Regions from separate parts of the Kitasatospora sp. MY 5-36 genome, predicted to be linked through region 1. Evidence: riboswitches for the same ligand, from Rfam matches in the RefSeq annotation. Region 1 holds a riboswitch; the other holds the start of a gene.
What was found. A riboswitch is a leader RNA that binds a small molecule or an ion and turns the genes downstream of it on or off. The one in region 1 is predicted to bind glycine.
Positions count from the first base shown of each region.

Region 1 (23,508 bases):
GGCGCGCTCGGTGCGGGCGGAGAGGACGGTGTTGATGCCGCCCTCCTTGCCGCAGGCCTTCAGGGCCTCCTTGGCCTTGGCCTCGTCGCCCTTGTTGTCCTTGGTCTCGTACGTGTTGAAGTCCTGGTGGCCCGGGATGTCCGGCGGGAGCACCGTGTTGGCGATCTGGCCGCGGATCGGGCCGCCGAGGGCGGTCTGCACCGAGACCTTGTCGACCGCGTACTGCACGGCCTTGCGGCACTCGATGTTGTCGAACGGCGCGAGCTTGGAGTTGATCGCCATGTAGACCAGGCGGCCGCCGTAGGCGTTGTCGGTGCTGGCCTTCAGCTTCTGGTTCTGGAGGATCTGCGCCTGGGTCTGCGGGTCGACGCCGCCGCCCACCAGGTCGACCTGGGCGTTGCCGGCCAGCAGGTCCTTGTCGATGGTGGACTGGTCGATGTTCATCCGGAGCACGATCTTGTCCGCGAGCTGCTTGCGGATCGGGTCGGTGCTCGGGTCCCAGTTGGTGTTCGGGACCAGGACGGCCTGCTTGCCGTCCTCGTAGGACTCGAACTTGTAGGAGCCCGAGGAGACGATCTTCTTCACGTACTCCGAGCCGGTGTCCTTGGCCTGCGGGACCGGCGCGGTCTGCGGGGCGCTGACCAGGTAGTCGAAGTCGGCGAAGGGCTGCTTCAGGTGGAAGACCACCGTGGTGTCGTCGGGCGTCTCGATCGAGTCGAGGCCGCCCTCCTTGTCCTTGTACGGACCGGCGTACGGCGTGGCGTTGTCGACCAGCAGGTCGTGGAAGTAGACCGGGCCGTTGGAGTTCACGTCCAGCGCGTAGTTCGAGCGCTCGACGGCGTACTTGACGTCCTTCGAGGAGATCGGGGTGCCGTCGTCGTACTTCAGGCCCTTGCGCAGCTTGTACGTCCAGGTCAGGCCGTCCGCGCTGACCTGGCCCATCGACTCGGCGAGGTCGGGGACGAGCTTGTTGCCCTCCTCGCCCGGCGCCGGGTTGAAGGTGGTCAGCGGACGGGCGTACAGGCGCGAGAAGTTGTAGATGTACGCGTAGTACGTGTTGCCCGGGTCGAGCGAGTCCGGGGTGCCCTTCATCTCGTAGGTGACCGTCCCGCCCTTCTTGTCCGAGGCGTTGACGATGCCCTTGGTGGCGGCGTTGGCGCCGGAGCCGCCTCCGGTGCCGGAGGACGAGGCGGAACCGGTGTCCTTCGACGAGCTGGTGCAACCGGTCACGACCAGGACGGCGGCGGCTGCGGCCGCGGTCAGGGCGACGGTACGGGACCTACGCATGGGTGAGATCAACCCCTTGGGGATGGGAGGCGGTGAAGGAGAGCCTTGACGGCGCATCACATGATGCGTGGTCATGTGCGGCGGAATCAGTTGCTCTTGGGATCGAGGGCGTCGCGAAGACCGTCGCCGAGCAGGTTGAAGGCGAGCACGGTGACGAAGATCGCCAGACCGGGGACCACCATGTACTGGGGGTCCACCTGGTAGTACCGGATCGCGTCCTGGAGCATCCCGCCCCAGGAGGCCTGCGGCGGCTGGATGCCGACGCCGAGGAAGCTCAGCCCCGCCTCGAAGAGGATGTTGGTCGGGATCAGCAGGGTCGAGTAGACCAGGATCGGACCGACCAGGTTGGGCAGCAGCTCCTTGAACAGGATGAACGGGCCGCGGGCGCCGAGGCTGCGGGCCGCGTGGACGAACTCCCGCTCGCGCAGCGAGAGCGTCTGGCCGCGCACGATCCGGCCCATGTAGGGCCAGTTGAAGAAGCCGATCACGAAGATCAGCACCAGCATGTGCAGCGGCAGGCCGTGCAGGCCGAAGGCTCCGCCCTGGAGCGAGGTCGAGATCGCGATGGCGAAGAGCAGCAGCGGGAAGGCCAGGAAGACGTCCATCACCCGGCTGATCACGGTGTCCACCCAGCCGCCGTAGTAGCCGGCCATGATGCCGAGCACGGTGCCGATGGTGTTGGACAGCAGGGTCGCGCCGAAGGCGACCAGCAGGGAGACCCAGGAGCCCTCGATGACGCGGGTGAGCAGGTCACGGCCCTGCAGCGGGTCGATGCCGAGCGGGTGTTCGAGACTCATGCCGCCCCAGTCGCCGAACGGCAGACCGCCGAGGTCGGCGTCCAGCAGGTCCTGGTGGAGGGCGTCCGGGTCGAGCCCGAACATCGACTCGATCGGCTTGGCCAGCACGGCGAGCATGATCAGCAGGATCACCACGACGCCGCCGGCGACGGCGGCCTTGTCCCGCTTGAAGCGGGTCCAGGCGATCTGGCCGAGGGAGCGGCCCTCGATCTTCTTGGCCGGTCCGGCGGCGGCTGCTGCCTCCGGCTCGTTCCCGGCGGTGGTCACGGATGTCATGGTCAGTTGGTCCCCTCGCCGACGGTGGCCGGCCCACGGGTGCCGGTCGCCGTCTTCGGCGGTGCGGCTGCGGACGTGCGGAGGTGCTTAGGAGGAGCGGGTGTTGACGGCAGTGCGTCGTGCACAGGCACTGCCACCACGCGGGATGGGCGTCGCGTGGACGGGCTTGTCGGCGTGCGCGCTCACCTTTGTGGGGTTCCAGCACGCGCGGTGCGTTGCGCAGAACTCTCTGCCATCCGAACTGGCTTGCGCCAGCCCTGACAACCGACAGATGCCCAACTGTGATCTGCGTGCATGCACCTCCCCGATCTTCGGCATATACCTCTTCACATGGCTGTAACTGCCATGTCAAGATGACCGGGCCGCACATCCGGAAATTCGTCCGGAAAGCATCGAAGCCGACTTGACGGACAATCAAGTCGGCTTCGGAGAATGGGTTTTGGGATTCAGCGCCCGGGGTAACCGGGCCACGGCCGCTGGGGCTGCTGCTGCCAGCCCTGCGCCGGCGGCTGGGTGCCGTACGCGTAGCCCGGCATCGACTGCCCGGGGTACGGCGGCGGGGGCACCGGCGGGTACGGGCCGGTCGGCGGGCGGCCCGCCTCCCGGTCGAAGAACGGCCGCGCGTTGGCGCGCATCCACAGCGCCACCGGGTCGTACTCGTCCGACATCGCCACCGTGGACACCGCGAGCCCCTCCGGGGCCACCGCGATCGCGCGCTGCATCAGCGCCCGCACCGCCTCCACCGCCGGCGGCGAACTCTCGTAGAGGTCAAGGCCGATGGCCAGGTACGGCTCCCCCACCGCGGGCTGCACCCAGGCCCGGCGCAGTGCCCGGACCGCGCGCACCTCGGCGGCCTGCCGCTCCAGCAGCGCGAAGAACGGCTGGGCGTTCAACTGCGGCTCGCTGAGCTTCAACGGCCCGGCCGGCAGCCGGTCCAGGCCCGCGGCGACCCGCCGGAGGTCCGCCCAGGGCACGCCGACGCCGCCGCCGGGGGCGTGCGGGTTGAGCCACAGGCCCCAGCGGGTGCGGTACAGCGAGGCCGCGATCTCCCGGCCGGAGACGACCTCGTGGGCCCGCGCCCAGCCGGAGGCGGTCAGCTGCTCGGGCGAGGTGACGGCCGGCGCGTAGCCGTGGCCGCTGATCTCCATGTTCCCGTACTGCGCGTCCGGGCTGCCCGGCGTGCCGTGCCACAGCAGCATCCAGACCCGGCCGTCCGCCAGCGCGTGCAGCAGCCGCTCGTACGCGTCGTAGCGCTCCGGCGCGACGTCGCGCAGGGCGCGCTCCAACGCGCCGGGATCAGCTCCCGGGCGCCCGGCCGGTGCCTGGCCCCAGGGCCCCGGCACACCGCCCGCTCCCGTTCCCGCACTCATGCGCCCACCTCGCCGCGCCTCTTTCCCTCAACCCGCCGACCCGTCGGCCGTCTGCACGCACCCTATGGCGCGGCACCGGCCACCGCCACGGCGACGTGCCTCTGATCCGGACCCGCTCACGCCCGCGTGTGGAAAGGCAGTACCCGGGTGAGCAGCCACTCGACCACCGGGTCGTCGGCGAGGTCGAGCAGTACGAGGTGGACGCCCCCGGGCAGCGGCGCGGTTCCCAGCGCTCGCCCGAGTGCCTCGTTCACCGCGGCCGGGTCGGCCGGGGCCGCCGGGTCCAACTGGACGCCCACGAACATCACGGTCGGTTCGCCCTCGATGCTGGCCAGCGCCCTGCGGGCGGTCAACACACCGGGCAGCGCCGACAGTTCGCTCCGGCAGGCGGCCAGGAAGTGCTCCGGGTCCTCGCCCGGCACCGGCTCGCGCAGCGCCACCCGGCCGCCGGTCGGCTCCGCGGTGCCCTCGGCCTGCTCCCAGCGGTCCTCGCGCGGGCCGCGGCGCAGCTCGGCGACCCCCTGCGGCGGCACCGGGAGGCCCACCGGCGCGTCCGGGTTCACCGCGATGCCCAGGCCCAGCGGCAGCCCGCGGGCGAACTCCCACACCGGCGCGATCGCGAAGGCCATCCCCGGCGCCTGCTGGAGGAACACCTCCTGCGAGGAGAACACCGGCACGTACGGGTCGCCGCCCAGCTCGATGGTCGGCAGGTCGAGCGCCTGGCCCTGCGGGTCGGCCCCGGCCGGCAGCGGCACCCACACCTGGCTGCGCGCCAGCACCTCGAACACCCGTGGGGTCGCGCCCGGGTCGCCCAGGGCCGCGGTCAGCACCTGCTCCAGTTCGTTGGCCGGCCAGGAGCCGCCCGCCGGCGCCTCCTCCGGTCCGCCCCACCCCTGCTGCTGCTCCACCGGGTACCCCATGCGCCGCCGATTCCGCCCTCTGCCGTCGGCCGCCCACTGCCGCACCGACGCGCAGCAGTCTAGAGGCGTGCGGGGGGTGTGGTCAGGACTCGTGTTCGGGTCCCGCGCGGTGTGACCGGGTCCCCCCTCCCCTCGTCGTCCGGGACGTGCCATGATGTGCCCGTCCGACGGCATGCGCCGCGGGCCCCCACAACTCCATACCGGCCGCTCGAACCCGCGCGGGAGAGCCCGGAGTGCCGCTCAGGCACAGCCGGCGCCGAAGGAGCAAGTCCTCCCCGGAATCTCTCAGGCACCCCTACCGCACGGGTTAGGCACATCTGGAAAGCGGCGCCCGGCCCTGTCGTGCGCCCACCCACGGTGCAAGCCGTCATGCTGTCCCCCAAGCTGGAAACGGCTGCGGGCGGCGGGGCGGTGAAGCTCTCAGGTTCGACGACAGATGGGGAGACCCACGCCGCCGCATGCCCGCGCGCAGGGTCGGCCCCCAGCGGGTCCGGTCCGGTGCGTGCACCCCTGAGTGCCCCGACCGAGGAGTTCCTGGCCATGTCGTCCCTCCGCCTGACCGCGCTCGACGCGCTGCACCGCGCCCTCGGCGCGACCATGACCGACTTCGCCGGCTGGGACATGCCGCTGCGCTACGGCAGCGAGCGCGAGGAGCACCTCGCCGTCCGCACCAAGGCCGGCCTGTTCGACCTCTCGCACATGGGCGAGATCACCGTCACCGGCCCGCAGGCCGGCGAGATGCTGGACCACGCCCTGGTCGGCTTCGTCTCCGCGCTGGGCGAGCTGCGCGCCCGCTACACCATGATCTGCGCCGAGGACGGCGGCATCCTGGACGACCTGATCGTCTACCGCCTGCGCGAGGACGCCTTCCTGGTCGTCGCCAACGCCTCCAACGCCCAGCTGGTCCTCGACGAGCTGATCGCCCGCGCCAAGGGCTTCGACGCCGTCGTCACCGACGACCGCGACACCTACGCGCTGATCGCCGTCCAGGGCCCGGAGGCCACCGGCATCCTGGCCGACACCACCGACGCCGACCTGCCCGGCCTGAAGTACTACGCGATCCTCCCGGCCTTCGTGGCCGACCGCGAGGTGCTGCTCGCCCGCACCGGCTACACCGGCGAGGACGGCTTCGAGATCTTCTGCCACCCGGCCGACGCCGAGCCGGTCTGGCAGGCGCTGACCGCCGCCGGCGCGGACCGCGGCCTGGTCCCCTGCGGCCTGTCCTGCCGCGACACGCTGCGCCTGGAGGCCGGCATGCCGCTGTACGGGCACGAGCTGTCCACCGACCTGACCCCGTTCGACGCCGGCCTGGGCCGGGTCGTCCGCTTCGACAAGACCACCAACGAGGGCGCCTTCGTCGGCCGCAAGGCCCTGGAGGCGGCCGCCGCCGCGGCCGAGACCAACCCGCCGAAGGTGCTGGTCGGCCTGGTCTCCGACGGCAAGCGGGTGCCGCGCGCCGAGTACACCGTGGTCTCCACCGAGGGCGAGCCGATCGGCCGGATCACCTCCGGCGCGCCGTCCCCGACCCTGGGGCAGCCGATCGCGATGGCCTACGTCGACGCCGCCCACGCCGCCCCCGGCACCACCGTCGCGGTGGACGTGCGCGGCAAGCACGAGCCCGTCAGGGTCGTGGCGCTGCCGTTCTACAAGCGCGCCCGCTGACCCCTCGCACGCCCCCCGTTTTCCCATACGCGCACGTCGCAGCCGTCCGCGCGGCGGCCCGCTTCGTCGTACCCGCTTCCCATCCTGGAGAATGACGCCATGAGCAACCCCCAGCACCTTCAGTACACCAAGGAGCACGAGTGGCTGACGGCCGCCGTGGACGGTGTCTCCACGATCGGTATCACCAAGCACGCCGCGGACGCGCTCGGTGACATCGTCTACGTGCAGCTGCCCGAGGTCGGCGAGACCGTGACCGCCGGCGAGACCTGTGGCGAGCTGGAGTCCACCAAGTCGGTCAGCGACCTGTTCTCCCCGGTGACCGGCGAGGTCACCGAGGTCAACCCGGACGTCCTGGACAACAACGCCCTCGTCAACAGCGACCCCTTCGAGGGCGGCTGGCTGTTCAAGGTGCGCGTCGAGGCCACCGACGAGCTGCTCAGCGCCGACGAGTACGACGCGCTCACCAACCCCCAGGGCTGAGCCCCCGACGGGACGGGCCGCCGCACCGCGGTCCGTCCCGCCCTGGCCCCTTTCCCTCCTCCTCCCGGGAAGACCACACCATGACTGTTCTCAACCAGTCCCTGCACGCCCTCGACCCGGAGATCGCCGCCGCGGTCGACGCCGAGCTGCACCGCCAGCAGACCACCCTGGAGATGATCGCCTCCGAGAACTTCGCCCCGGTGGCGGTCATGGAGGCCCAGGGCTCGGTGCTCACCAACAAGTACGCGGAGGGCTACCCCGGCCGCCGCTACTACGGTGGCTGCGAGCACGTCGACGTGGTCGAGCAGATCGCGATCGACCGCATCAAGGCCCTGTTCGGGGCCGAGCACGCCAACGTCCAGCCGCACTCCGGCGCGCAGGCCAACGCCGCCGCGATGTTCGCGCTGATCCAGCCGGGCGACACCATCCTGGGCCTGAGCCTGGCCCACGGCGGTCACCTGACCCACGGCATGAAGATCAACTTCTCCGGCAAGCTCTACAACGTGGCCGCGTACCACGTGGACGAGAAGACCGGCCAGGTCGACATGGCCGAGGTCGAGCGCCTCGCCAAGGAGCACCAGCCGAAGCTGATCATCGCCGGCTGGTCCGCCTACCCGCGCCAGCTCGACTTCGCCGCGTTCCGCCGGATCGCCGACGAGGTCGGCGCGCTGCTCATGGTGGACATGGCGCACTTCGCCGGCCTGGTGGCCGCCGGGCTGCACCCGAACCCGGTGCCCTACGCGGACGTGGTCACCACCACGACCCACAAGACCCTGGGCGGCCCGCGCGGCGGCGTCATCCTGTCCAAGGCCGAGTTCGCCAAGAAGATCAACTCCGCGGTCTTCCCCGGCCAGCAGGGCGGCCCGCTGGAGCACGTGATCGCCGGCAAGGCGGTCGCCTTCAAGGTCGCGGCCTCCGAGGAGTTCAAGGAGCGCCAGCAGCGCACCCTGGACGGCGCCCGCATCCTCGCCGAGCGCCTGCTCCAGGCCGACGTGGCCGAGGCCGGCGCCAGCGTGCTCTCCGGCGGCACCGACGTCCACCTGGTCCTGGTCGACCTGCGCAACAGCCAGCTCGACGGCCAGCAGGCCGAGGACCGGCTGCACGAGGTCGGCATCACCGTCAACCGCAACGCCATCCCGAACGACCCGCGCCCGCCGATGGTCACCTCGGGCCTGCGCATCGGCACCCCGGCCCTGGCCACCCGCGGCTTCCAGGCCGAGGACTTCCGCGAGGTCGCCGACATCATCGCCGAGGCGCTCAAGCCCGCCTTCGACGAGACCGTCGCCGACGCGCTGAAGGCCCGGGTCTCCGCCCTGGCCGCGAAGTACCCGCTCTACCCGAACCTCTGATCACTCCGGTGATCGTTCGGGCGGGGTGACCGGCCTCACCCCTCCGGCGTACCAGGCACCCCGGGGCACCGCGCACACTGGAAGTGCGCGCGGTGCCCCGTCCCGTGTCGGCCCCTCCCTGCCCGCAAGTCCTTCCACGAGACCAGACAAGGACGTCCCCCGTGGCCATCAGCGTCTTCGACCTCTTCTCCATCGGCATCGGCCCGTCGAGCTCCCACACCGTGGGCCCGATGCGCGCCGCCCGGATGTTCGCCCGCCGACTGCGCACCGAGGACCTGCTGGACCGGGTGACGGGCGTACGGGCCGAGCTGTACGGCTCGCTCGGCGCCACCGGCCACGGCCACGGCACCCCGAAGGCCGTCCTGCTCGGCCTGGAGAACGCCTCGCCCCGCACCGTCGACGTCGACCAGGCCGACAAGGACGTCGAGCGGATCCTCGCCGAGAAGCGGATCAACCTGCTCGGCGAGCACCCGATCGACTTCGACCCCGACACCCAGCTGGTCCTGCACCGCCGCCGCTCGCTGCCGTACCACGCCAACGGGATGACCCTGTGGGCGTACGCGGCGGACGGCTCGACCCTGCTGGAGAAGACCTACTACTCGGTCGGCGGCGGCTTCGTGGTGGCCGAGGACGCGATCGGCGCGGACCGGGTCAAGCCCGACGACACCGTGCTGAAGTACCCCTTCCGCACCGGTGACGAGCTGCTGCGGCTCAGCCGGGAGACCGGCCTGTCGATCTCCGGCCTGATGCTGGAGAACGAGAAGGCCTGGCGCAGCGAGGAGGAGATCCGGACCGGTCTGCTGGAGATCTGGTCCGTGATGCAGGAGTGCGTGCGGGCCGGCATGTCCCGCGAGGGCATCCTGCCGGGCGGGCTGAAGGTCCGCCGCCGGGCCGCCTCGGGTGCCCGCGCGCTGCGCGCCGAGGGCATCGGGCCGGCCAACGCGATGGAGTGGGTGACCCTCTACGCGATGGCCGTGAACGAGGAGAACGCCTCCGGCCGCCGGGTCGTCACCGCGCCGACCAACGGCGCCGCCGGGATCATCCCGGCCGTCCTGCACTACTACCTGAACTTCATCCCGGGCGCCGACGACGACGGCATCGTCCGCTTCCTGCTCGCCGCCGGCGCCATCGGCATGCTCTTCAAGGAGAACGCCTCCATCTCCGGCGCCGAGGTCGGCTGCCAGGGCGAGGTCGGCTCCGCCTGCTCGATGGCCGCGGGCGGCCTCGCCGAGGTCCTCGGCGGCACCCCCGAGCAGGTCGAGAACGCCGCCGAGATCGGCATCGAGCACAACCTCGGCCTCACCTGCGACCCGGTCGGCGGCCTGGTCCAGATCCCCTGCATCGAGCGCAACGGCATGGCCTCCGTCAAGGCCGTCACCGCGGCCCGGATGGCGCTGCGCGGCGACGGCCGGCACCACGTCTCGCTGGACAAGGCGATCAAGACGATGAAGGAGACCGGGGCCGACATGAAGATCAAGTACAAGGAGACCTCGTCGCGGCGGGCTCGCCGTCAACGTCATCGAGTGCTAGGGAAACAGGCCATGACCTGCGAGTTTGGTCCTTTCAGAGCTGTCACCGGCTTCCCGGCTTGCACAGCAAAGAGTCCCTCGGACAGCTCTGATAGTCCCTGGCGAATCTGGTCGGCAGAGCACTGACCAGGGATTTCATGGCTGGCGGTGGAGCGGCGAGGTAACCCAGCAGGCCCGTCTTCGCCTGCCCTCCCGGTCCACGTGCAGCTGGCGGACGGGGTCAGCGCCTGCCGTGCCGAGTTCTCCCGCTACTCGGCCGGTAGGCGTCCTTCACGATCTGCTCAAGATCCTCATGCCTTCGCCGCTTCGCGCGGACTGAGATGATCAAGCGCTCGCATGCGCTCGATCGGTGTGCCTACACCCTCCAAAGGATGCTCTCCCTTCTTGCTCTCCTTCGGGCATGTTGGTCCACGGACAGGGACGCGCGGGGCATCTGGTCGATCTCCATCAACAAGTGCTCGGACTCGTTCCAGCAGTCCGTGAGGCGATCGAGTACGCGCAACCGCCGGTGCCGTCTCGCCTCAGTTGGCGGGCTCGCGACCAATCGAGACGATCTCCAGCTTCGCTCCCATGCCCTGCAACGCGGTTGCGGTGTGCAGCAGGGACACCTGGGCGAATGCGAACAAGGAGTCCACGGTCAGCGGCTCTCCGTCCTTGAGCAGGATGCCGAAGACCACGGTCAGCGCAGTGAACGACCTGTCAGCCGGGTGGTCGGGCGCCAGTCCATCAAGCTTGGCGAGGAACTTCTCCCTTGCCACGAGGTCGTAGCGGAGGGTCTCAACAGCGACACGTCCCTGAGCGAACAGGTGGTTGAGCGGCGCCGTGCCCTTTCGACTGTCCGTCTGCTTGACGTGGATCAACTGCCCCTGCGGGCCGAGGACGTCAGCGATCTCCAGTCCACCACCGCGCAGCCGCTCGGTGTGGATGGTGTCCTTGTCCAGCAGGGCATAGCCCTCCTGCTCAGCCGCCTTCTTGTTGTAGTCGGCCTCGGCAATGCCCCAAGGCCACGGCGGGAGGATGACCGTCGCAGGCTGGGCAAGCAGCTCCGAGACCCGGCGCCGGATAGTGGTCAGGTACTCCGCGCCGACCTCGTACCACTGGCCCTGCCAGTAGAAGTAGTGCACAGGTCCGTCAGGAATCTCGGCGTTCAGCCACTGGTCGGCGGGGACCTTGCGACTGAGCCTGTCGGTCGCGTCGGTGTCGGCGAACATCTCCACCCGCCCGGCGCGAAGGGTGGTCAACCGCTGCCCCTGTGCGCGGGTGCGGACGGCTTCGACGAGGTCGGCGACGTCGAGTCCCGCCACGAACTCGTTGCGGCCGGCCAGCCTGAGCCGGAACGCCTCTGCGAACTCGAAGCGCTCCTTGCACTCGCTCGGGACGGCCAGAGCCATCCGGCTCGTGTCGCCGGTGCCCAGCAGGGCGTCGAGGCGCGCGTCCAGCTGCTGAGCGCGCTCCGACTTGGGGCTCAGCGGGCGGACCTGCGGGATGAACTCGAATTCGGGCAGCGGGTTCGGGCGGCTACAAACCTTCTCGATGCTGTGCAGGTCCTCGACCAGATCGATGGGGCTGCTGCCGAGGTGGAGCTTGACCGAGCGGTCGGTGCCGGTGACGTGCGCGGCGCGCCCGCTGTCCCGCGTGAAGGTCAGCGGCACTTCGGTGATCTGCCCGGAAATCTGGCTGACGATCTCGCCGAACTCCTCGATGCCGAAGCCACGAATGTGCTCTCCGGCGGTGGCGGAGTTCTCGTCCGTACGGCCCCGGGCGTCCATGATCTGGCGCCGCACCTTGGTGATGCGGTCCTTGTCCAGGCACCGGACGGCGAACTCGATACCGAAGCCCGGGTCGATGCGCGCCGGGTCGATCATGAGGTGGCCCATGCCATAGCTGAGCGCGTAGACCGCCCTGTCGGTACGGACCAGCAGCAGCCCGAGCGAGGTCCGGTTCTCCTCCTGGACCGTCAGGCCGCTGAGCGCGGCGAGCGTGGCACACCAGTCAGCGGCTCCAGGTGCGATCGTCCCGGAGATCAGCAGGCCGCGGAGCGGACCGTGCTCGACGGTCGCCGCGTGGAACCCGTCGCGTTCGAGGTAGTGCGGTACCACCATCGACGCGAGATCCTCGCTGCTTCCAGCCCCCGCGGTCCTGAGGCGGTAGAGCGAAGTCTTACGGGTGGTCGAGCTCTTCTTGCTTGCTACGGCGGTCATGAGGATCTCTCCCTGCAGGTCATGAGGACGGGTTGCGCGGAAGTTGGACGACAGCTCTGTGCGGGCGAACCGCTGCCTGGACGTGGTGCGCAGGAGAGCGCGGGCAGCCCCGGGGGCGGGAGCAACGCAAGGCAGGCACCCCGACCAGGGCGGCCTAAGCACAGCAATAGAAGAGCAGACGGTGAAAGCACTGTCAATCCACTACACCAGCCGTGGCGGGTCGTGTAGAGTCATCCATGCCAAAGCGTCGCAACGACCTACAGGAGCCCGGGGATGCCCGAGGAAGCCGCAGCACCACCGCTGGTCACCGCTGCCGACATCTCTCGGCTCGCTGGGGTCACGCGGGCCACCGTCAGCAACTGGCGCAAGCGGCACCCCGACTTCCCGACACCCACAGGCGGCACCGACTCGAGCCCCGCCTACGACGTCAAGGCCGTCACCGAGTGGCTCGCCGCCAACGACCGCCTGCCCGAACCGAACCCGATAGACGAGTTGCGGGGCGCGCTACGGCTGGTACCGCCCGGTGCGGTGGCCGACGCGCTCCCGCTCGTCCTGGCCGCTTCCCGTCTGCGCAGCGCGGAGCTGGACGAACTGATCAGCTTGAACGGCGACGCGTTCGACCTACGGACTGCGGCCCTTGTCGCCGAACGAGCCCCCGAGGTCCCACCCGGCTCGGGGTCCCTCCAGGACGGCCTCGGCGGTGCGGAACTGCGCCGCGCCGTCGTCAGCTGTGTGCGTGCCGGCAAAACCGACGAGTTGCTCTCCGTACTGGACTACGCCCAACAGGAAGGTGCGAGTGCGCGCGGGCAGTACGCCACCCCGGCGCCGCTCGCCACGCTGATCGCAGTCCTCGCCACCACCGGGCTGGGGGGGACCACAGTCAGCGGCTTCGACCCGGCCTGCGGAACAGGTGGCCTGCTGCTAGCGCTGCGCGATCGCGGAATCCTCACGCTGGCCGGCCAGGACCTGCTCCCGGCTCAGGCCGTCCAGACTGCGGTACGCCTGGCCCTGGGAACCGACGGCCCATCGGGACAGCTGACCAGCAAAGCCGGGGACAGCCTGCGCGCTGACGCCTTCCCTGGCTTGCGTGCGGACGTCGTGGTCTGCAACCCGCCCTACGGCGGCTCGGGCTGGGGTCAGGAGGAGCTCTCCTACGACGAGCGCTGGGCCTACGGCGTCCCGACCGCCAAGGACTCCGAACTCGCTTGGCTCCAGCACTGCCTGGCTCACCTGCGGCCAGGGGGGCGAGCCGTCCTGCTGCTGCCGCCTGCGGTGGCCGGACGCACCTCGGGTCGGCGCATCCGCGCCGAGCTCGTACGCCGCGGCGCTCTCCGCGCCGTCGTCGCCCTGCCGGCGGGCGCCGCGCCACCGCCACACATCGGGCTGCACCTGTGGATACTGGAGCGGCCCGTGACTGAACTGATGACCCCCGACCGGGTGTTGTTCGTGGATGCGAGCCGGGACAGTGCCGGGGCCACCGTGCGCCTGGGCGACACTCGCGGCGCCACTGCCGGCGGCCGACCTGCGACTCGTTGGCGGGACGTGCACGACACCGTGGTCGAAGCCTGGCGGGACGCCGAGAAGCAGCCGGGAGTCGCACGGGTCGTGGCCGCCGTCGACCTGCTCGACGACGCGGTCGACCTCACTCCCCAGCGCCAGGTGCCGGTCGCGGCGCACACCCAGAGCCCGGAGGAAGTAGCGCAAGCCTCACAGGTCGCGTTGGAGTCGCTCCGCGAGGTCAGCACCGGGCTGGCCGACCTCGCCCACTCCGGCGCCTGGCCGTCGGCACAAGCGGAGGCCCGCAGTTGGCGGACGGCCACCGTCGGCGACCTGCTGCGCGGTGGCGCCCTGACCCTGGTACGCGGCGGCGTCGTGGTACCCAGGGAACCATCCGAGGCGCTGGACCAGGACAGGCGCGTCCTGATGTCACGAGACCTCAGCTCGGGCACCGGTCCCTCCGGCACCGTGGCAACCGTCGGGGAGCGGGTACGCCTTGAGGCCGGTGTGCGGGGAGGGGGACGTCATCCTCTCGGAGGTCTTCCAGGAGCAGATCAACGTGGTCGTGGCAACGCCGCAGGATCACGGTGCTCTCCTCGGCCCTCACCTGCTACTGCTGCGCCCGGATGAACAGCGGCTCGACCCGCACTTCCTGGCCGGCTTCCTCGCCGCCCCCGGCAACGCCCAACGAGCGGTCTCGGGCACCAGCATCATGAGGGTCGACGCACGTCGCCTCCAGCTCCCACTGATCCCGCTGGCCGAGCAACGCCGCTACGGTGAAGCGTTCCAGAGGCTGCGTCAGCTGTCGCAGACCGCAAGGAAGATCGCCTCACTCGGGCGCGAAGCCGCGGAGCAACTGACCTGGGGTTTGACCAGCGGGGCGCTCCTGCCGCCCGAGGGCCCATGACGCGCACGGCACACCACTGACTTCGATCGTACTGGCTAAGACCGCTCGCGGAGAGCGACTGCCGAAGGGGCACGACTTGAACAGCAGCAAGCACACGGAACTGGCGAACCACGCCTGGTCCGTCGCCGACCTCCTGCGCGGGGACTACAAGCAGTCCGACTACGGCAAGGTCATCCTGCCCTTCACGGTGCTGCGCCGACTGGAGTGCGTGCTGGAGCCGACCCGCGACAAGGTCGCGGCGGAGATCGAGCGGCTTGAGGGCAACGGGGGCACCGCCCCGGAGCGACTGCTGAAGCGCGCGTCGGGGCAGTCCTTCTACAGCCGGACCGACCTCACGCTGAAGAAGATCCTGAACGACCCGCAGCACGTGGCCGCCAACCTGGGCCAGTACATCGCCGGGCTCTCGGAGAACGCCCGGGAGGTGCTGGACAAGTACGAGTTCACCCAGCAGATCAAGAAGCTCGACGGCGCCGATCTGCTGTATCAGGTCATCGGCAAGTTCGCCGACCTGGATCTGCGGCCCGGGGTGGTCTCCAACCACAACATGGGCTACATCTTCGAGGAGCTGATCCGGCGCTTCGCGGAGCAGTCCAACGAGACCGCAGGTGAGCACTTCACCCCGCGCGAGGTCATCCAGCTGATGGTCAACCTGCTGGTGGCGCCCGACGCGGACGTGCTCAGTGTGCCGGGGGTCGGCCGGAAGGTGCTGGACCCGGCGTGTGGAACCGGCGGCATGCTCAGCGCGGCCGAGGAACACATCAAGGCACTCAACCCGGATGCCACGGTCGAGGTGTACGGGCAGGAGCTCAACCCCGAGTCCTGGGCGATCTGCCGGTCCGACCTGATGATCAAGGGCCAGGACCCGGAGAACATCAAGTTCGGCAATTCCTTCTCCGACGACGGACATTCGCGGGAGAAGTTCGACTACCTGCTCGCCAACCCGCCGTTCGGCGTGGAGTGGAAGAAGGTCAAGTCGGAGGTCGAGACCGAGCACCGGTCGCTGGGCGACTCCGGGCGCTTCGGTGCCGGCCTGCCTCGGATCAACGACGGGTCGCTGCTGTTCCTGCAGCACATGATCTCGAAGATGAAGCCGGTGGATGTGAACGGTGGAGGTGGCAGCCGCATCGCCATCGTCTTCAACGGCTCGCCGCTGTTCACGGGCGCGGCTGAGTCCGGCGAGTCGAAGATCCGGCAGTGGATCCTGGAGAACGACTGGCTGGAGGCGATCATCGCGCTGCCGGACCAGCTCTTCTACAACACTGGGATCTCAACCTACTTCTGGATCCTGACGAACCGCAAGCGTGCCGACCACAGAGGCAGGGTGGTCTTGCTGGACGCGCGCGAGTACTGGCAGAAGATGCGTAAGTCGCTGGGCGACAAGCGGAAGGAACTGGGCAAGGAGCACATCGCCGAGGTCACCCGCCTGTACGCGGACGCGCTGGCGGTGGCGGAGGACTCCGAGCACCCGGAGCACGGGAAGGTGAAGGTCTTCCGCAACGAGGACTTCGGATATCGGCGGATCACGGTAGAGCGGCCGCTCAAGCTACGCTTCGAGCTGACGGAGGGGACGCTGGCAGCGCTGGCAGCATCCAAGCCGGTCGAGAAGCTGGAACGGTCGGCGGAGTTCGTGGCGGCGCTGCGACCGCTGGTCGGATCGACCTGGGCAACCAAGTCGACCGCGCTTCTCGCACTGAAGGACGCAGTGGTGGCGGCAGGGCTGACGTGGCCGGCGGGCACGCCGTTCGCCAAGGCGGTGCGCGATGCTATTGGGGTGCGCAACCCAGAGGGCGAGGTCCAGAAGATCAAGGGCGCACCGGAGCCGGACCCCGACCTGCGCGACTACGAGAACGTGCCACTGGACGAGGGCACGGAGGACTACCTCAAGCGCGAGGTACTGCCGCACGTGCCCGATGCGTGGATCGACCACACAAAGACGAAGATCGGCTACGAAATCCCCTTTACTCGACACTTTTACGCGTATCGATCACCCAGGCCGCTGGCAGATATCGATGACGAACTCAGGTCACTTGAGGCCCAGATTCAAGCCCTGCTGAGCGAGGCGACAGAATGACTTCACTGCAGTCGACTTCACTGGGGTGGGCTCCAGCCATTCCCTCACACTGGAAAGTCGTCCCTCTTAGCTTCATTGCAAAGATGGGAACTGGACACACACCCGACCGTAGCAAGAGTGAATACTGGGAGAATTGCACTGTCCCATGGGTGACAACTCCAGATGTCACCCGCAGGGGCGACTCTCTGACTCCCTTGATGGAGACAGAACAACTTATCAGCGAACTTGGAATGTCGAATAGTGCTGCCGTGCTTCATCCAAAGGGAACAGTAATGCTCTCACGGACAGCCTCCATCGGGCACAGCACACGAATCGGCCGCCCCATGGCGACAACGCAAGCCTTCGTGACATGGCACGCAGGGCCAGATCTTGATTCTCGTTACCTACTACTCGTAATGCGCGCCATGAAACAGGAGTGGCAGAGGCTCGCCTACGGATCGACTCATTTGACGATCTATATGCCGGATCTCGAATCCATTCGCATTCCACTACCCCCGCTCGAAGAGCAGCGCCGCATTGCCGACTTTCTCGACGCCGAGACCACCCACATCGACCGCATGGTATCCATCCGCTCGGCTCAGTTGAATTTGTTGGCTGAGCGAGAGAAGGCGATGCTGGACAGAGCCTTCTCGAAGGCCACATCTGGAGTCCCGACACGCCTGAAGCGTCTCTTCTCCGTTCGGCCGCGATATGGCGTCCTGGTGCCTCAATTCGTCGATGAAGGTATCCCATTCATCCGAGTAAACGATCTCCTGAACCTTGAAGATCGCGCCGCCAGCCTGCGCAGGATTCCAGCAGAACTATCCGCCCAATATGCCCGCACGGTTGTAAAGCCTGGCGATCTTCTGGTCAGCGTAGTCGGCACACTGGGGCGTTCGGCAATCGCCTCAGAGTCTGCAGCAGGCGCCAATATTGCTCGTGCAGTTTGTTCGATCCGCGTCTCCAATGACGTGGAAGTAGAGCTTGTTCAGGCATGGTTGAGTACAAGCTTGTTTCGGACGCAGGCCCAGTTGGCAACCAGCACAGATACTGCTCAGCCGACCTTGGGGATGGAGGATCTGGGCAACTTCACTCTTGTTTGGCCGACGAACTCAGACGAGCGCCGCAGGCTACTAAGCACCATTAGGGCCGGGCAGTCCAATCTGTCCCAATTGGATCATCGGCTCCGCCGACAAGTAGAGCTACTCGCCGAGCGCCGTCAGGCGCTCATCACCGCCGCCGTCACCGGACAGTTCGATGTCTCCACCGCCTCCGGTCAAGGAGTTGACGTGCCATGACCACCGCCCCGCCTCCCACCGATGCGGGCAGCCCCTTCATCACGCGCGTCCAGATCACGAACTACAAGTCCATCGCGCGCTGCGACGTACCCCTCGGCCCGTTCACCGTCCTCCTGGGCCTGAACGCTGCCGGGAAGTCCAACTTTCTCGATGCCCTGAGCTTCGTTCGTGACGCCGTAACCCGTGGGCCGGCGGATGCAATCGGGTCCCGCGTCGGCCTGGAAAACGTCCTGCGCCGAGCCCCCGAGTCGGCACCCTCCTGCACGATCACACTGGATTTCCGCCTCCCCCCGTCCCCCGGGCAGGACACCCCGTGGCGTGGCCGCTACGGGTTCACCATCGCTCGTGGATCAGGCCCGCATGCACCGCAGGGTTGGGAGGTCAGGCATGAGATCTGCGAGCTGGGTGTCCTAGGAAGCGACCGACCGCCGTTCCGCTTCGAGGTCGAGCGCGGCATCGTGAATGACCCCGCCTCCGAACGCGAGGCGGTCATGCGGGCCGGCAGCCTCTACCTGCCGATGCTGGGCGGCACTGGCCCCTACGCCCTGCTCTACGCAGCACTGTCCGACATGTTCTTCTACGCCCCCGACCTCGCCGCACTGCGTGACGCTCGCCCGGCCACCGGTTCCGACGGCTTGGACGAGGACGGCGGCCACCTCGGCGCAGTCTTGGGCTTGCTCGACCCGTGGGCCAGCGAGCGCGTCTCCGCTTACGCCGGCGCGATCGTGCCGAACCTGACCGAGGTCGGGCCCAGCGGCACAGCAGCCGCTGGCGACTACGTCGCCGCACGCATGACGCTGACCTCAGGGTCTGGAAGCGGGCAGTTCCGCGCCGAGTCCATGTCCGAGGGGACGATAAGAGCGATCGGCCTCCTCACCGCACTGTTCCAGCCCCGTGCCCGGGACGGCCGCATTCCACTCGTCGCCATCGAGGAGCCTGAGTTGGCCCTCCACCCCCTGGCCGCAGGTGTCCTGTTCGATGCGCTCACCGAGGCGAGCGCATCCGTGCAGGTTCTGGCGACGAGCCAGAGCGCCGAGTTGTTCGACCGAAAAGAGGCCGACCTCTCCGCGATCCGTGTCGTGACCGCGCGCGACGGGGTGACCGTGATCGGACCGGTGGACGAGGTAAGTCAGTCGATCGTGGCGGACGGCCTGGCCACCGTCGGCGAACTGCTGCGCTCGAACCAGCTCGAACCGCAGCTACCGCAGTCCGAGCAGGGGGAGCCCGCCGAGTGAGCTCGCAGCGCGTCACCATCGCCTCCGTGGTCGAGGGCGAAGGGGAACTGGCAGCCCTACCCATCGTGCTGCGGCGGCTCATGTACGCGGCGGGCATCTGGGACGCCGACATTCGGCCCCCACATCTCGTCGGCCGGGGCCGACTGGTGAAGCAGGGTGGCCTGGAGGCCACCGTGGACGCCCTTGCCCGCCGGCTGCCGCCCGCCGCTCCCGGCGGCATTCTCGCGCTCATCGACGCGGACGACGACTGCCCTGCCGAACTGGGCCCCTCCCTCCTTCGCAGAGCAGCCGCTGTGCGACCGGACCGTCAGGTTTCCGTGGTGCTGGCGAACCGGGAGTTCGAGGCATGGTTCCTTGCTGCGGCGCCCTCCCTCGGCGGCCGCGCCGGCATGCCGCACGGGCTCGACGTGCCCGAGGACCACGAGACGCGGCGCGACTGCAAGGGATGGCTCACACACCACCGCACCGACGGCGGCCAGTACCGGCCCCGGGTCGACCAAGCACCCCTCGCGGACATCTTCGACATCGAGCTGGCCCGCGCCAACTCACCATCCTTCGACAAGTTCTGCCGCGACATCAGCTATCTCATCACCGGCAAGCGAGAGGTCTGATCCACCATGGCCGTGCACCATGAATCCGCCTTCGGCAACGCGATCATCGCCGCCATGGTCGAGCGCGGCTGGCGCGAGGCGCAACGGGGGGAGTACAGGGCCGAGCTCGGACTCGACACCAACGAGCTGTTCACCTTCATCGGCGCCACCCAGCCCGACGAGTGGACGGACGTGCTCCGTGCCTACGGCAACGACCCCACCGCCGCTCAGGACGGCTTCGCCAAGCGGCTGAACCGGGCCATCGTCGACGATGGGCTGCTCGACGTGCTCCGCAGGGGCGTGAAGGATCAAGGCACCCTCATCAGGGTCGCCTACTTCAAGCCCAACCTGGTCTCCGCCGACGCTGTGCTCGCCAACTACCACGAAAACCGCCTGACGGTGGTCCGCGAGCTGGAGTACGCCACCAAGCAAGCCGACTGGGGTCACCGGCTCGACCTCGCCCTCTTCCTCAACGGCATCCCGGTCGCCACCGCCGAATTGAAGAACCCGCTGACCGGCCAGGGCGTGGAGCAGGCGAAGGAGCAGTACCGCACCGACCGCGACCCGACCGAGCTGATCTTCACGCGCCGCGTCGTCGCGAACTTCGCCGTCGACCCGAACGTGGTCTTCGTGGCCACCCAGCTCCGGGGGGCCAAGACCCGGTTCCTGCCGTTCAACACTGGCTCCGACGGACCCGGACGCCCTGGCGGCAAGGGCAACCCCGCAGCCGCCGGCTACGGCCAGTACCGCACCTCCTACCTGTGGGAGCAGATCTGGCAGCCGGACAACTGGCTGGACTTGCTGGAGCGCTTCGTCCACCTGCAGAAGTCGAAGACGCCCGGTGGTGGTTCTGCCAAGTCAATGATCTTCCCCCGTTACCACCAGTGGGACGTCGTCAAGAAGCTCACCGCGCACGCGGCCCACCATGGCCCCGGGCACAACTACCTCGTCATGGCCTCGGCCGGCTCGGGCAAGTCGAACACCATCGGCTGGCTCGCCCACCGCCTCAGCTCACTGCACACCGCGTCCAACCCGCTCGAACTCGACGCAGCAGCCGTCGCGAACGGGCTCAAGCCGGGCGCTCCGGTCTTCGACAAGGTCATCATCATCACCGACCGCCGCAACCTGGACTCGCAGCTGCGAGAGACCGTCGGCGGCTTCGAACAGACTGCCGGACTGGTAGTGAAGATCGACGAACGGTACGGAGCAAAGTCGGAGCAGCTGGCGCAGGCACTCTCCCGCGAGACCGGGAAGATCGTCACGGTCACCCTGCACACCTTCCCCGCTCTGCTGGACTATCTGAAGCGCAACCCGACGGAGATCCAGGGCAGCGCGTTCGCCATCATCGTCGACGAGGCGCACTCCTCTCAGTCCGGCGATGCCGCGACGGCCGTACGCTCCGCGCTGCGCACCACCTTGGACGCGTTCGGCCTGGACTCGGACAGCGAGGAGGCAGGCGCGACCCAGGTAGCGGCGAGCACGACGGCAAGCACGACCGACGAGAAGCTGAAGCTCAAGGCGCAGCAGCGTGGCCAAGCCGCGAACCTCTCCTACTTCGCGTTCACCGCCACGCCCAAGTCCAAGACCCTCGAACTCTTCGGGACCCTGGACAGCATCGACGGCAAGGCCACCTACCGGCCCTTCCATACCTACTCCATGCAGCAGGCCATCGAGGAGGGCTTCATCCTCGACCCCCTGCGCAACTACGTCACCTACAACACGTACTGGAAGCTGGTCAACGAGAACCCGGACGAGCGGGAGGTCGATCCCTCGAAGGCGAACAGCCTTCTTGCCCGCTTCGCGCTCACCCACGAATCGACCGTCAGCCAGCACGCGCAGGTGATCGTCGAGCACTTCCTCGCGCACACCCGAGGGCGGCTCGGCGGCCGGGCCAAGTCGATGGTGGTGACGGCCTCACGGCTCAGCGCGGTGCAGATGGCCCGCGCCATCAAGGAGTACATCGGTGACCGGGGCTATGACACGAAGTTCCCGGACCTGGGTGTCCTCGTCGCGTTCTCAGGCAGCCTCACCTACGAAGGCCACGAGACGACCGAGGCGAAGGAGAACGGCGGCCTGCCGGAGACCGCGTTGCCGAAGGCCTTCGGCTATACCCGCGCTGACGACAAGGCGACCCGTTCAGGCGGCCCCGGGCAGCGCGAGTACCGGATCCTGGTCGTGGCGGAGAAGTACCAGACCGGCTTCGACCAACCTCTGCTGACGACGATGTACGTCAACAAGAAGCTGGCCGGCATCTCCGCTGTGCAGACCCTCTCCCGTTTGAACCGCACCGCGGAGCGAAAAGAGCAGGGTGACCTGGCCGTGCTGGACTTCGTGAACGAGGCCGAGGACATCCAGGAGTCGTTCCGCCCCTACTTCCAGGAAGCGCTGACGCTCCCGACGGAGCCGAACCTGCTCTACAGCGCGCAGAGCCGGGTGATGTCCGCGGCAATCGTGGCCGAGCACGAGATGCAGGACTTCGCGGCGGCGTACCTCGCGGCCGAGGAAAAGGCCGCCGGCTCGCAGGCCAAATGGGAGAAGCTGCACGCCGAGCTGTACCGGATGCTGAGTCCGGCGGTCATCCGCTTCGACGCCCTGGTCGACAGTGAGGACGAGGACGACCACGAGACCGCCGAGAAGTTCCGCGGCGACCTCAACGACTACGTCCGCAAGTACGGCTTCCTCGCCCAGATCATCCCCTACAGCGACAGTGACCTGGAACTCCTCTACCTCTACGGCCGCCACCTTCTCACCCAGCTGCGCGGCCGGGCCGATGGCAGTGTCGACATAGGCGAGATCGACCTCAGCCACATGCGCGTCGAGAAGACCGGCGAGCACGACATCAGCCTCACCCCCGAGGGCCCGGCTCTCATGCCTGGCTTCGGCGACGGGGCAGGCGGTGCAAAGGAGCCGGAGAAGTCCCTGCTCTCGGAGATGATCGACCGGTTCAACGAGAAGTTCGGCACGGACTTCACCGAACAGGACGTAATCAAGCCGTTCGAGGAGGCGGTGGCTGACCCGAAGGTCAGGCTGGCGGCGGTGGCCAACACCGACGAGGAGAACTTCGGGCTGGTCTTCGACAAGGTCTTCGCCGAGAAGATGGACGACCACTTCGACACCCTGGGAACGCTGCGCGACCGTTACTACGACAACAGCGACAAGAGCTTCCAGCGTCAGCTGAACCGCAGTGCCCGCAGTGCGGCATGGCGGCTGATCCAGCAGCAGGAAGGCGTCATCGACGGCGCAGCCTGAACCACGGCACCGTTCAGTGCCCGACCCACCCAAAGTGGTCGGGCACTGGACGGTGATCACTACAACAGGAACACTGACTACAGAACCTGACCAGCCGATAACGCATGCGGGGGAACAATGCCGGCTGATGTGATCGCCGGACGGTACAAGCTGATCGAGGAGATCGGCGACGGTGGCATGGGCGTCGTCTGGCTCGGTCACGACTCCGTCCTCGAACGCGAAGTGGCCGTCAAACTCATCCGGCCCGAGATCGTCCCCACGCCCGCCTGGGCGGAGGTGTTCGCCGAGCGCTTCCGCACTGAGGCCCGCGTCACGGCCGGCATCCAACACTACGGCGTACCCCAAGTCTTCGACGCCGGGCTCGACCAGTCCTACGACCGCCTCTACTTGGTCATGGAACTGCTACATGGCAGCTCCCTCACGAACTTCATCAGCCCCCAACGCCCCCTTCCCTTCTCCTGGGTAGCAGCCATCGGTGCCCAGATCGCCACGGTCCTGTCCCATGCCCACGCCGTGCCCGTGGTCCACCGCGACCTGAAACCCGCCAATGTCTTCGTCGCCGACGACGGCACCGTCAAGGTCCTCGACTTCGGCATCGCCCGGGTTCTCGGCTCCAACGGTCCCCGCCTTACCGGCACGGGCATCCCGATCGGCACCGGCCAGTACATGTCGCCCGAGCAGCATCGGGCTCTGCGCTCGATCACGCCTAGCAGTGATCTCTACTCCCTCGGCTGCGTCCTGCACGAATTGGTCAGCGGGGCGCGGGTCTTCGACAGCGAAGCCCCCTTCGAACTAGCGCGGTTGCATGTCG
Region 1 covers NZ_LFVW01000011.1:7,484-30,991, reverse strand. Annotated here, with positions in the region: gene AE652_RS00920 (ABC transporter substrate-binding protein) at 1-1,287, opposite strand, end outside; gene AE652_RS00915 (ABC transporter permease) at 1,374-2,360, opposite strand; gene AE652_RS00910 (enhanced serine sensitivity protein SseB C-terminal domain-containing protein) at 2,807-3,730, opposite strand; gene AE652_RS00905 (enhanced serine sensitivity protein SseB C-terminal domain-containing protein) at 3,847-4,650, opposite strand; glycine riboswitch at 4,860-4,961, shown strand; gene gcvT (glycine cleavage system aminomethyltransferase GcvT) at 5,191-6,312, shown strand; gene gcvH (glycine cleavage system protein GcvH) at 6,412-6,792, shown strand; gene glyA (serine hydroxymethyltransferase) at 6,873-8,141, shown strand; partial or broken gene AE652_RS00885 (L-serine ammonia-lyase) at 8,303-9,671, shown strand; gene AE652_RS00880 (DUF6119 family protein) at 10,192-11,871, opposite strand; gene AE652_RS00875 (N-6 DNA methylase) at 12,145-13,998, shown strand; gene AE652_RS43600 (hypothetical protein) at 13,934-14,275, shown strand; gene AE652_RS00865 (class I SAM-dependent DNA methyltransferase) at 14,352-16,346, shown strand; gene AE652_RS43595 (restriction endonuclease subunit S) at 16,343-17,623, shown strand; gene AE652_RS00860 (AAA family ATPase) at 17,620-18,858, shown strand; gene AE652_RS00855 (DUF4276 family protein) at 18,855-19,469, shown strand; gene AE652_RS00850 (type I restriction endonuclease subunit R) at 19,476-22,697, shown strand; gene AE652_RS00845 (protein kinase) at 22,827-23,508, shown strand, end outside.

Region 2 (4,290 bases), on a different contig from region 1:
CGACGGGGGCTCTGGCCGGGGCGGGCTCGGGAACGGGCTCGGGGGAGCGCTCGGGGGTGTGGAACGTGAGCGACTTCGCCGGGGCCGCCGCGGTCGTCGTGGCGGCGGCGGCCGCCGCCGTGGTGCCGAAGTCGAGGTCGGCCTGCTTGGGCCGGCTCCCGTTCTCGTGGCTCGGGCGGCCGTCCATCGGGGTGTCGAGCCCGTAGTAGCGGTACAGCTGGAGCTCCTGGGCGGGGGACAGGTGCTGGCCGACGCCGAAGTCCGGCGACTCCTTCACCAGCGACTTGTCGTACGGCACCCGGAGCTCGTCGCCGGCGAACTCGCTCGTGGTCAGCGGGACGAAGGCGTCCCGGCCGAAGATGCCGGTCCGGACCGCGGCCCACTCGGGCCGGCCGGTGGCGTCGTCCAGGTAGACCTCGTCGACCGTGCCGATCTTGTCTCCGTTGCGGTCGACGGCCTTGTGACCGATGAGGTCCCGGGGGTCGATGTCGGTCTGCACTCTTTCCTCCCGTGCGCTGAGCTTGCGGAACTCCCGCAGGAAGGCGGCCGGAGCACCCGTTCCGTCCGCCACTTCACACCAAAAGCCATGAATCGGACGGACGCGAGCGGGGTGCGCCGGACGGGCTGCGCGCTGGACCGTCCGGGGGACGCGCGTAGACCCCGAACGACCTGACGCACCCGTGATCGGGGGGCCTCCCGCTGGTACCCTGGGCGACGACCGCAGAGCCCGCTCGGGAGAGTCTCCGACTGCGAAAGCCGCTGGTCGGAGCGCCGAAGGAGCAACTCCTCCCCGGAATCTCTCAGGCATCCGTACCGTGTGGGGTAGGTCACTCTGGAAAGCAGGGCAGGAGCGTCGGCGCGGAAGCCGGCGATCACCACCCTCACCGACGGTGCAAGCCGACGGAGCGCCCACAGCGCCCCGTGCGGGTGAAGCTCTCAGGTCCCGATGACAGAGGGGGAGGCCTGTCGGGTCCGCCCGCCCAGGTTCGTCCGCTGTCCGCAGCGGCGAGGCCGGCCGGCGTGCGTACCCCCGCCGGTCCGTGACCAGGAGGCCTCGACCACCATGAACGCCCAGCCGAACGCGGGACGCCCCACCGGCGCCTCGACCCTCACCGAGCTTGAGCTGGCCAGCCCCTTCGAGAACCGCCACATCGGCCCCGACGCCGCCGCGCAGGAGAAGATGCTGGCGTCCGTCGGCTACGGCTCGCTGGACGAGCTCGCCGCCACCGCGGTGCCCGAGGCGATCCGCTCCATCACCGCCCTGGACCTGCCCGCGGGCCGGACCGAGGCCCAGGTCCTCGCCGAGCTGCGCGAGCTGGCCGGCCGCAACCAGGTGCTCCAGCCGATGATCGGCCTGGGCTACTACGGCACCTTCACCCCGCCGGTGATCCTGCGCAACGTCATGGAGAACCCGGCCTGGTACACCGCCTACACCCCGTACCAGCCGGAGATCTCGCAGGGCCGCCTGGAGGCGCTGCTCAACTTCCAGACCCTGGTCTCCGACCTGACCGGCCTGCCGACCTCCGGCTCCTCGCTGCTGGACGAGGGCACCGCGGCCGCCGAGGCGATGGCGCTGGCCCGCCGCGTCACCAAGGTCAAGGGCGGCGTCTTCCTGGTCGACGCCGAGACCCTGCCGCAGACCGTCGCGGTGATCAACACCCGTGCCGTGCCGACCGGTGTCGAGGTCGTCGTCGCCGACCTGTCCGAGGGCATCCCGGCCGAGATCGTCGAGCGCGGCGTCTTCGGCGTGCTGCTCCAGTACCCGGGCGCCACCGGTGTGGTCCGCGACCTCACCGCGGTGATCGAGCAGGCGCACGGCCTGGGCGCGATCGTCGCCGTCGCCGCCGACCTGCTCGCGCTGACCCTGCTCAAGTCCCCGGGTTCGTTGGGCGCCGACATCGCCTGCGGCACCTCGCAGCGCTTCGGCGTGCCGATGGGCTTCGGCGGTCCGCACGCCGGCTACCTGTCGGTGCGCGCCGAGTTCGCCCGCTCGCTGCCCGGCCGCCTGGTCGGCGTCTCCGTCGACGTCGACGGCAACCGCGCCTACCGCCTGGCGCTGCAGACCCGCGAGCAGCACATCCGCCGCGAGAAGGCCACCAGCAACATCTGCACCGCCCAGGTGCTGCTCGCCGTGATGGCCTCGATGTACGCCGTCTACCACGGCCCCGACGGCCTGGCCGACATCGCCCGCCGCACCCACCGCTACGCCGCCGCCCTCGCCGAGGGCCTGCGGGCCGGCGGCGTCGAGCTGCTGCACGGCGAGTTCTTCGACACCGTCACCGCCGTCGTCCCGGGCCGCGCCGCCGAGATCGCCGCCGCCGCCCGCGCCAACGGCATCAACGTCCACCAGGACGGTGCGGACCGGATCTCCGTCTCCACCGACGAGACCACCACCCGCGAGCACCTGGCCGGCGTCTGGGCCGCGTTCGGCGTCCCCGCCGTCGAGGTCGCCGAGGCCGCCGAGACGCTGCCCGCCGCGCTGCTGCGCGAGGACGAGTACCTGACCCACCCGGTCTTCCACAGCCACCGCTCGGAGACCGCCATGCTGCGCTACCTGCGCCGCCTGTCGGACCGGGACTACGCGCTGGACCGCGGCATGATCCCGCTGGGCTCCTGCACCATGAAGCTCAACGCGACCACCGAGATGGAGGCGGTGACCTGGCCGGAGTTCGGCCAGCTGCACCCCTTCGCGCCGATCGACCAGGCCCAGGGCTTCCTGACCCTGATCCGCCAGCTGGAGCAGCAGCTGGTCGAGGTGACCGGCTACGACGCCGTGTCGATCCAGCCGAACGCGGGCTCGCAGGGCGAGCTGGCCGGTCTGCTGGCCGTGCGCGCCTACCACCACGCCAACGGCGACACCCGGCGCGACGTCTGCCTGATCCCGTCCTCGGCGCACGGCACCAACGCGGCCTCCGCGGTGATGGCCGGCATGCGTGTGGTCGTGGTGAAGACCCTGGTCGACGGCGACGTGGACGTCGAGGACCTGAAGGCGAAGATCGAGCAGCACCGCGACAACCTCGCCGTGCTGATGGTCACCTACCCGTCCACCCACGGCGTGTACGAGACCCAGATCACCGACATCTGCGCCCTGGTGCACGAGGCCGGCGGCCAGGTGTACGTGGACGGCGCCAACCTGAACGCCCTGGTCGGCCTGGCCAAGCCGGGCAAGTTCGGCGCGGACGTCTCGCACCTGAACCTGCACAAGACCTTCTGCATCCCGCACGGCGGTGGCGGCCCGGGCGTCGGCCCGGTCGCGGTGCGCGCCCACCTGGCGCCGTACCTGCCGAACCACCCGCTGCAGCCGGAGGCCGGCCCGGCCACCGGCGTGGGCCCGATCTCGGCCGCGCCGTGGGGCTCGGCGGCCATCCTGCCGATCTCCTGGGCGTACGTCCGGCTGATGGGCGGCGAGGGCCTCAAGCACGCGACCCAGGTCGCGGTGCTGAACGCCAACTACATCGCCAAGCGCCTGGCGCCGCACTTCCCGGTGCTCTACACCGGCCCGGGCGGGCTGGTCGCGCACGAGTGCATCATCGACCTGCGCCCGCTGACCAAGGAGACGGGCGTGACGGTGGACGACATCGCCAAGCGCCTGATCGACTACGGCTTCCACGCGCCGACGATGTCCTTCCCGGTGGCCGGCACGCTGATGATCGAGCCGACCGAGTCCGAGGACCTGCACGAGATCGACCGGTTCTGCGACGCGATGATCACCATCCGGGCCGAGGTCGACAAGGTCGGCTCGGGCGAGTGGGCGGCCGACGACAACCCGCTGCGCAACGCCCCGCACACCGCCGCCACGCTGGCCGGCGACTGGGCGCACGGCTACTCGCGGCAGGAGGCGGTCTTCCCGGCGGGCGTGAACCCGGCGGACAAGTACTGGCCGCCGGTGAGCCGGATCGACGGCGCGTACGGCGACCGCAACCTGGTCTGCTCCTGCCCGCCGCTGGACGAGTACGGCGTCTGACCCGACCGGGCCCAGGAGGTCCGGGTCGGACGGCAGGGCCCCGGCGGAGTTCTCCGCCGGGGCCCTGCCCGTCTGCGCTGGTCGGCGGCTGCCCCCGCCGTACGGTCGGACCGGGTGGTCAGGCCGCGTGGGCGACGGGGCGGCGCGGGGCGATCACCCGGCCGTCGGGCAGCAGTTCGCCGGTGTCCTCGAACAGGACGACGCCGTTGCAGAGCAGGCTCCAGCCCTGCTCCGGGTGACGGGCCACCGATACGGCCGCCTCGCGGTCCTCGGACTCGGCCGTCGGGCACTCAGGACGGTGCTGGCACATGCGTACCCTCGCTTCG
Region 2 covers NZ_LFVW01000764.1:435-4,724, reverse strand. Annotated here, with positions in the region: partial or broken gene AE652_RS45680 (PRC-barrel domain-containing protein) at 116-499, opposite strand; glycine riboswitch at 723-826, shown strand; gene gcvP (aminomethyl-transferring glycine dehydrogenase) at 1,064-3,964, shown strand; gene AE652_RS35485 (DUF5999 family protein) at 4,083-4,274, opposite strand.
Region 2: linked by a shared signal. The riboswitch ahead of gcvP (aminomethyl-transferring glycine dehydrogenase) and the one ahead of gcvT (glycine cleavage system aminomethyltransferase GcvT) in region 1 are both predicted to bind glycine.